Regions from separate parts of the Janthinobacterium sp. SUN206 genome, predicted to be linked through region 2. Evidence: predicted binding sites of a transcription regulator. Region 2 holds the regulator's gene; the other holds the start of a gene.
The links. The regulator sigma-54, encoded in region 2, starts transcription at its own class of promoters, with help from an activator protein. The targets are predictions, from matches to a motif close to TGGCANGNAANCTGCTTT.
Positions count from the first base shown of each region.

Region 1: prpB (methylisocitrate lyase) is a predicted target of sigma-54. The motif match lies at 2,570-2,587, and genes of this name have one in related genera.

Region 1 covers NZ_JAPWIB010000001.1:1,503,128-1,507,618, forward strand. Annotated here, with positions in the region: gene acnD (Fe/S-dependent 2-methylisocitrate dehydratase AcnD) at 1-372, opposite strand, end outside; gene prpC (2-methylcitrate synthase) at 384-1,538, opposite strand; gene prpB (methylisocitrate lyase) at 1,620-2,507, opposite strand; gene O3300_RS06725 (hypothetical protein) at 2,867-3,115, opposite strand; gene O3300_RS06730 (hypothetical protein) at 3,238-3,474, opposite strand; gene O3300_RS06735 (MBL fold metallo-hydrolase) at 3,662-4,491, shown strand, end outside.
Region 2 covers NZ_JAPWIB010000003.1:607,934-612,424, reverse strand. Annotated here, with positions in the region: gene rapZ (RNase adapter RapZ) at 1-75, shown strand, start outside; gene O3300_RS19735 (enoyl-CoA hydratase/isomerase family protein) at 76-1,161, opposite strand; gene hpf (ribosome hibernation-promoting factor, HPF/YfiA family) at 1,290-1,652, opposite strand; gene O3300_RS19725 (RNA polymerase factor sigma-54) at 1,722-3,200, opposite strand; gene lptB (LPS export ABC transporter ATP-binding protein) at 3,205-3,960, opposite strand; gene lptA (lipopolysaccharide transport periplasmic protein LptA) at 3,960-4,491, opposite strand, start outside.

The DNA of each region.
Region 1 (4,491 bases), on a different contig from region 2:
GACGGCCAGCGAGTGGTCCACCACCAGCTGCGTCGGCACGACGGGGTTGACGAGGGCCGGGTCGCCGCCCTGGGCCGCGATGGCGTCGCGCAAGCCGGCCAGGTCGACCAGGGCCGTCTGGCCCAGGATGTCATGGCAGACGACGCGCGCGGGGAACCACGGGAAGTCCAGGTCGCGGCGGCGTTCGATAAATTGGCTCAGCGAAGCGTTCAGGGTCGCCGGGTCGCAGCGGCGCACGAGGTTTTCCGCCAGCACGCGCGAGGTGTAGGGCAAGGTGGCGTAGGCGCCTGGCTGGATCGCATCGACGGCGGCACGCGTGTCGAAGTAGTCTAGCTGGGTGCCCGGCAAGGATTTGCGGTGCAAGGTGTTCATGTTGGTGCTCATTATTTGCGGTCCTTGATCGGCACGAATTCCAGGTCTTCCGGACCCACGTAGTTGGCGCTCGGGCGGATGATCTTGTTGTCGATGCGCTGCTCGATGATGTGGGCAGCCCAGCCCGACGTGCGCGAGATGACGAACAGCGGCGTAAACATCGCCGTCGGCACGCCCATCATGTGGTACGACACGGCCGAGAACCAGTCCAGGTTCGGGAACATGTTCTTGATTTCCCACATGACCGTCTCCAGGCGCTCGGCGATGTCGAACATTTTCGTGGAACCGGCTTCCTGCGACAGCGAACGGGCCACTTCCTTGATGACTTTATTGCGCGGATCGGAAATCGTGTAGACGGGGTGACCGAAGCCGATCACCACTTCCTTGTTGGCCACGCGTTCGCGAATGTCCGCTTCCGCTTCATCGGCGTTGTCGTAGCGTTTCTGGATATCCAGCGCCACTTCGTTCGCGCCGCCGTGTTTCGGGCCGCGCAGCGCGCCGATGGCGCCCGTGATGGCCGAGTGGATGTCCGAGCCCGTGCCGGCGATGACCCGGCTGGTGAAGGTCGAGGCGTTGAATTCGTGTTCCGCGTACAGGATCAGCGAGGTGTGCATGGCTTTTTCCCACGACGCCGATGGTTTTTCGCCGTGCAGCAGGTGCAGGAAGTGGCCGCCGATCGAGTCGTCGTCCGTTTCCACTTCGATGCGCTTGCCGTTATGGCTGTAGTGGTACCAGTACAGCAGCATGGAGCCGAACGACGCCATCAGACGGTCGGCGATGTCGCGCGCGCCCGGGGCGTTATGGTCGTCTTTTTCCGGCAGGGTGCAGCCCAGCACGGACACGCCCGTGCGCATCACGTCCATCGGGTGGGCGGCGGCCGGCAGCGCTTCCAGCGCCAGTTTCACTGCCGACGGCAAGCCGCGCAGCGATTTCAACTTGGCCTTGTAGCCTTTCAGTTCAGCGGCTGTCGGCAGCTTGCCGTGCACCAGCAGGTAGGCGATTTCCTCGAACTCGCAGCTGTCGGCCACGTCCAGGATGTCATAGCCGCGGTAATGCAAATCGTTGCCGGTCTTGCCGACCGAGCACAGCGCCGTATTGCCGGCGGTGACGCCGGACAGGGCGACGGATTTTTTAGGCTTGAAAGTGGCGGCTTGCGGTGCGTTCATTGATTTCTCCAAAAATTGACTAGTCTCGGTTGCATCACTGCGGGGCCGGCATGCGGCCCCTGCTTCTTTACTTTTCTTTACTTATTTCTTTTGCGCGGCGAACAGCGCATCGAGCTTTTGCTCGAAATCGTGATAATTGATCGATTCATACAGCTCCATGCGCGTCTGCATGGTGTCGACGACGTTCTTTTGCGTGCCGTCGCGGCGCAGCGCCTGGTAGACGTTTTCCGCCGCCTTGTTCATGGCGCGGAAGGCCGACAGCGGATACAGGGCCAGGCCCACGTGGGCGCTGCGCAGTTCGTCCAGGGTGAACAGCGGCGTGGCACCGAATTCCGTGATATTGGCCAAAATCGGTACGTTGACGGCCTTGGCGAACGTGGCGTACATGTCCAGGTCCGTGATGGCTTCCGGGAAGATCATGTCGGCGCCCGCTTCGACGCAGGCGACGGCGCGTTCCAGCGCCGCTTCCAGGCCATCGACGGCCAGCGCATCGGTGCGCGCCATGATGACGAAGTTCGGGTCCGTGCGCGCATCGACAGCCGCCTTGATGCGGTCGACCATTTCTTCCTTGCTCACGATTTCCTTGCCCGGACGGTGGCCGCAGCGCTTGGCACCCACCTGGTCTTCGATGTGCAGGCCGGCCGCGCCGAACTTGATCATCGATTTCACCGTGCGCGCCACGTTGAAGGCGGAAGAACCGAAGCCCGTGTCGGCGTCGACCAGCAGCGGCAGGTCGCACACGTCGGTGATGCGGCGGATGTCGGTCAGCACGTCGTCCAGGCTGGAAATACCCAGGTCGGGCAAGCCCAGCGAGCCGGCCGCGACGCCGCCGCCGGACAGGTAGATGGCTTTATAGCCGGCGCGCTTGGCCAGCAAGGCGTGGTTGGCGTTGATGGCGCCGACGACTTGCAACGGGGATTCTTCCTGGACGGCCTTGCGGAATGCGGCACCTGCGGAGTATTGAGTCATGTGTTCACCTTATGGGTTTCGGATGGTCCCGAATGTTTCACGGAGTGGCTATGAACATCAGTATTGCAAATGCCGTGCCAGGCCGACGCGGCCTGGCGAAAAACACGTGACGGCAGAGTGAAAACAGGCGACAAGGGGCCAGCCAGCGCTGCTCCGGGACTGTCACGCCAGGGAACAACGATGTCACGTTTGTCCTGTGCGATGTTTCATTATCGCTTCATAATTTCATTTTGAAACATAGCATTGAAACATGCAACACCGCTGACTGAAAAGATGGGGGCAGGCACAGGCGCCGCCGGTCGCGCGCAAAAAAAACAGCCGGCGGATGCCGGCTGCGGGAACACTGAAAGAGTAAAGAACTAGGCCAGCCGCACCAGCGGGTTGGCGATGATGTTGTCGATCTGGCGCACGGCTTCTTCGCAGGCGGCGGCAATGGCGCCCTCCTCGTCGTCGCGCACGAATTGCATGGTCGAGCCTTCGAATACTTCCAGGCCTTCGGCCGTGGCGCGCTCGATGTCGCAACTGGCCGACCATTTGCCGTCGGTGGTGGGCACGGCCAAGGGAACGATTTCCCAGCCTTTATAGTGAATTTTAGAACTGCTATCCATGGGTGCCTCCTTCGTGACTGACTCAATAGTGGAAATCGTAGCATGAAGCGCGGCTGGCAGCGACGTGTTTCACGCGCCAGCCGTGGTCAGGCTCACTTTCGGGCTAAACGATTTACGCTGGCTCAAGGGCGCAGCAGATTATCGACTTCCGTCCTGGCCACTTGCAGGCCCGCCGTGCAAGCCGTTTCGGGGGCCGCGTAGCCGCCCAGGGTGCGGCTGCGCGTGATCGCCTGCGCTTCCGGCTCGCCTTCGCGCTGCAGGCGGTAGGTAAAATCCCATAAATCGTCGTTATCCTTTTGCGGGGTCACGGAAATCGTAAAACCGCGGTACTGTTCGCTGCGTGCAGTGATATCGTTCATGAATTCCTCCTTGGAAGAATGAGGTTACCATGCTGCAAGCGCCGGGGTGCGCACGGCTGTGACGGCCGCATGCCTGCTTCCTTATCTGTTTTTCGCATGTTAAATGTTAATTTGCAACATTTTTTTAGCGAACTCTGGCGATATAATGCCATTCCCTGTCCGCCCATTGCCCTCCCTTGCCGCCGTGATGACTCCACAAATCCAAGCTTTCTTCGATCCCGCCACCGCCACCGTCACCTATATCGTGTATGAGGCCGATGGGCGGGACTGCGCCATCATCGATTCCGTGCTCGACTACGATCCCAAGGCGGGCCGCACATCCACCGCCTCGGCCGACAAGGTGATCGCCTTCGTGCGCGAGCACGGCTTGCAGTGCCGCTGGCTGCTGGAAACCCATGCGCATGCGGATCACCTGTCCGCCGCGCCCTACCTGCAGCAGCAGCTGGGCGGCGACGTGGCCATCGGCGCCGCCATCCAGACGGTGCAGCAGGCCTTCGCCGCCGTCTACCACCAGGGTGCGGCCAAGGCCGACGGCTCGCAGTTCGACCAGCTGTTCGCGCCCGACCAGGTATTCCATATCGGCGCATTGGAAGTGCGCGCGCTGCATGTGCCCGGCCACACGCCGGCCGACCTGGCGTACCAGATCGGCGACGCCGTGTTTGTCGGCGACACCCTGTTCATGCCGGACGTGGGCTCGGCCCGCTGCGACTTTCCCGGCGGCTCCGCTGCGCTGCTGTACCGCTCCGCGCAGCGCCTGCTGTCGCTGCCGCCGCAGACGCGGCTGTTCATGTGCCACGACTACCCGCCCAACGGCCGCGCGCCGCGCTGGGAAGTGACGGTGGCCGAACAGCGCGCCGGCAACATCCACTTGCGCGACGGCATCACGGAAGAACAATTCGTGGCCATGCGCACCAGCCGCGACGCCACCCTGGACATGCCGACATTGATCCTGCCCGCCATCCAGGTCAACATCAACGCGGGCAAGCTGCCCGAGCCGGAAGACAATGGCGTGCGCTA
Region 2 (4,491 bases):
TACATGGCGGAGCGGCTGGCGCAATATTTCGGCCCCAACGAGCGCGTGGTACTGCGCCACCGCGAGCGCAGCTAGTTAATCGAGGTGGCGCAGCGGATGCGCAGCGGCCGGCCAGACGGGGGCAAAGAAGCGCGCCACCATGGCCGCGTCGACTTCGTCCAGGCTGGCGGGGTTCCAGCGGGACGCATTGTCCTTGTCGACCACCAGCGCGCGCACGCCCTCGAGCACTTCGCCATGTTCGAAATTATGGCGTACCACCGTGCGCTCCAGGCGCAGGCAATCGGCCACGCCCAGGTGGGCGCCCCGCTGCAGCAATTCCAGGGTCACCGACATCATCAAGGGCGAGCGCAGGCGCATGGCCGCCAGCGCCTTGGCGGCGAACGCACTGTCGTCCAGCGCCAGCGAGGCCATGATGGCCGCCACCGAACCCGCACTGAAATGGCGGTCCAGCGCTGCGCGTGCCGTGGCCAGGGGAGAAGCGCCTGCCTCGGCCTGGAATGGCGCCGCCAGCGCCTTGATGGCCACCGGCAAGGCCTCGCCCGGCGTCGATTCAAACAGGTCCAGCAGCGCCCCCATCTGCGCTTCGGGCAGGTAGACATCGGCCAGGCCCGTGTACAGGGCGTCGGCCGCGTTGATCGTCAAGCCCGTCAAGCCCAGGTACAGGCCCAGCTGGCCAGCCAGGCGGGACAGGAAATAACTGCCGCCCACGTCCGGGAACAGGCCGATATTGACTTCCGGCATGGCCATGCGCGTGCGGCCCGTCACGATGCGCAAGCGGTTGCCTGGCCCGGCTTGCGCCACGCCCATGCCGCCGCCCATCACCACGCCATCCATCACGGCGATATACGGTTTCGGGTAGAAATGAATTAAATGATTTAAAGCATATTCTTCCGTAAAGAAATCTTCCAGCAAGGCGCTGCCGCCTTGCGGCGTGGCCAGACCCGCATCGTAAAAGAAACGGATGTCGCCGCCGGCGCACAGGGCCTTGTCGCTGCTGGAGCGGATCACGACGGCGTCCACCTGCGGATCGTCGCGCCAGGCCAGCAGGGCCGCGCTCAGGGCGCGCACCATCTCCAGCGACAGGGAATTCAAGGCTTTCGGACGGTCGAGCACGATGTGCCCGGTGCGGTTGCGGATGGAAGTCTGGACGAAGTCGCTCATGGCAGGCAGGAAAGAAGTGAAAGTGCGAATATTCTAATGCCTGCGCGGGGAACATTGCGTTCCGCTGGGCGCAAAAAAGGGCGCAATGTGCGCCCTTAGTTGATCACAACTGCTGGAAGCGGGTGGCCTTAGACGGCGACGACGGCTTCTTCCTCGGAGTTGTCTGGCAGATGCTTGATCGCCTCTTTACCGTGCCCTTGCACTTTGGTTTTGTATTTCATCACTTGCCTATCGAGCTTGTCGATCAGCGTATCGATCGCGGCGTACAGGTCGTGCGCCAAGCTTTCCACATAGACAGTCTTGCCGCTCAAACGCAGGTTGACTTCAGCCTTTTGACGTTTTTCTTTCTCTTTGAGGTTATCCACGGTCAGAATCACGGCGATATCGATGACTTGATCGAAATGACGTTTCACGCGCTCCAGCTTCGTTTGTACGTATTCACGGATGGCTGGTGTCACTTCGAGATGATGTCCGCTGATGGTGAGATTCATACACACTCCTAAAGATGATCGGGTTCGTGCGGTCCATCCTATCCGGCCCGCAGAGGAACCGAAAAAAACTTACAAACACTTACGCAGGCTCACTGGCGGAATTTTTAATGCTTCCCGGTATTTGGCAACAGTACGTCGCGCAATCACCATGCCTTGTTCCCCCAGCATGTCCGCAATCTTACTGTCGGATAAAGGATTTTTAGGGTCTTCTGCTCCTGTCAGTTGCACGATCAATGCCCGTATCGCCGTCGATGACGCTTCGCCCCCCGCTTCGGTGGCGACGTGGCTACCAAAGAAATATTTCAACTCGAACATGCCGTGCGGGGTCAGCATGTACTTTTGAGTTGTTACCCGCGAGATAGTACTCTCGTGTAAACCCAGTGTATCAGCTATTTCACGGAGCACAAGGGGGCGCATGGCAACGGCCCCATGCGAGAAAAAGTTCTTTTGTCTTTCTACTATCGCCTGCGCCACGCGCAGGATCGTGTCGAAGCGCTGGCGCATATTCTTGATCAGCCACTTGGCTTCCTGCAACTGTGCGCCCATGGCGCCCTCCCCCTTGCCCTGCTTGAGCAAGTTGGCGTACATGGCGTTGACGCGCAGGCGCGGCATGACGTCGTTGTTCAGGGTGACTTGCCAGCCATTGCGCGCGCGCTTGACGACGACGTCGGGCACCACGTAATCGGACACGTCCGAGGCGAACACGGCGCCCGGATGCGGATTGCACTGGCGAATCACCGTCTGCGCTTCGCGCAAGTCTTCATCGTCGCAATCGAGGGCTTTTTTCAACTTGTTGAAATCGCGCTGGGCAAACCAGGCCAGGTGCTTTTCCACGATGACGAGGGCCATGCGCCGCGTCACCATGGCGATGTGCGGCAAGCGCTTGATTTGCAGGGCCAGGCATTCGGACGCGTTGCGCGCGCCCACGCCCGGCGGATCGAAACTTTGCAGCAGCGACAAGGCCGTGCGCATCTCGTCGGCGTCGATTTCCAGCTCTTCCGGCAGGCGCGCCAGGATGTCGTCGAGCGACTCTTCCAGGTAGCCATTGTCGTCGAGCGCGTCGATGATCAGCTCGACCAGCGCGCGGTCGCGCAATTCGAGCACCGTCACGCGCATCTGCTCCATCAGGTGTTCGCGCAGGGTGCAGTGATGGGCCTCCAATTGCGGACGCGAATCGTCGTCGTCGGGCGCCTTCCCCCGGCTCGCCTCGCTCCAGTCGCTGTCGCCGCCGTCCGCGGCGGCCGGGCTGTCGCCCCCCTCGCCGTCAAACGCTTCCCCTTCGGCCGGCGCCGCGGGCGCCTCCTGGCCTGGCGGCTGGGGCGGCGCTTCGGCCGGCGCGGCCGTGGAGCTCAAGGCCCCGTCGGACAGCAGGCGCAGCGAACGGTCGAGCGGATCGTCGAGGCGTTCGAGCAAGGGATTGTCCGTCAGCAATTGCTCGAGTTCCTGGTGCAATTCCAGGGTAGACAATTGCAACAGGCGTATCGATTGCTGCAACTGCGGCGTCAGTGCCAGGTGCTGCGAAGTGCGCAGCTGCAATGATTGTTTCATTGGCTTACATGCGGAAGTGTTCGCCCAGATAGACCCGGCGTACCGACTCGTTCGCAATGATGTCGTCGGGGCGTCCCGACGCCAGCACCGAGCCCTGGTTGATGATGTAGGCGCGGTCGCAAATACCCAGCGTCTCACGCACATTATGATCGGTAATCAGCACGCCGATATTGCGCTCCTTCAAGAAACGCACGATGCGCTGGATCTCGATCACGGCGATCGGATCGACGCCGGCGAACGGCTCGTCGAGCAGCACGAAACGGGGATCGGTGGCCAGCGCGCGGGCGATTTCCACGCGGCGGCGTTCGCCACCGGACAGGGACAGCGCCTGGTTCTCGCGCAGCTTTTCAATCTGCAGGTCGGCCAGCAATTTATCCAGCCGCTCCTCGATCTCGGCCTTCGTCAGCGGGCGGCCTTCGACGGTCTGGATTTCCAGCACGGCGCGGATATTGTCTTCCACCGTCAGCTTGCGGAAGACGGACGCTTCCTGCGGCAGGTAGGACAGGCCCATCTGCGCGCGGCGGTGGATCGGCAGGCTGGAGATATCCACGCCGCTGATATCGATGCTGCCGCCATCGGACGGCACCAGGCCGACGATCATATAGAACGAGGTGGTCTTGCCGGCGCCGTTCGGGCCCAGCAAGCCCACCACTTCGCCGCATTCGACTTGCAGCGAGACATCATGCACGACTTGCCGCTTGCCATAGGTTTTTTGCAGCCCGCGAACGATCAGGGTGCTGCCGCAACGTGTATTTTCCATTATTTCTTTCCTGGCGCGGGCGTGGCCGGCGCTTTCTCCGCTGCCGGCGCCTTGGTCTTCGGCTGGATCACCATGCGCACGCTGCCGCCATCGGCGGTGCTGGTGCCGCTGTTGGAATTTTCCATCGCAAATTCTTCCTTGCGGCTGTCATACGAGATGAAAGCGCCATTGGCCACATCGGTGACTTTCGCGCCTTCCAGGCGCGTCAACTTGGCTCTGGAAAACAGCTTCACCACTTCCGTCTTGTTGTCGTACTCCACGCGCTCCGCCTCGCCTTCGACCCACAGGTCGCCCGCGCCATCGCGCTTCTGGCGGAAGGTCGCAAGCTTGCCGGGATCGGCCCAGAAGGTGATGAACTGGTAGCCTTGCGGATCTTCCGTGATCAGGGCCCGGCCCGCCTTCATGGTCAGGGTCCCCTTGACCAGCACGACGTCGCCCGTCAGGGTGCGCACCTGCTTGACGTCATCGACGTGGCCGCTGCGTGCCGTGATGACGGCTTCCTTCTCGGAATCGGCCTTCTCGGCATGCGCC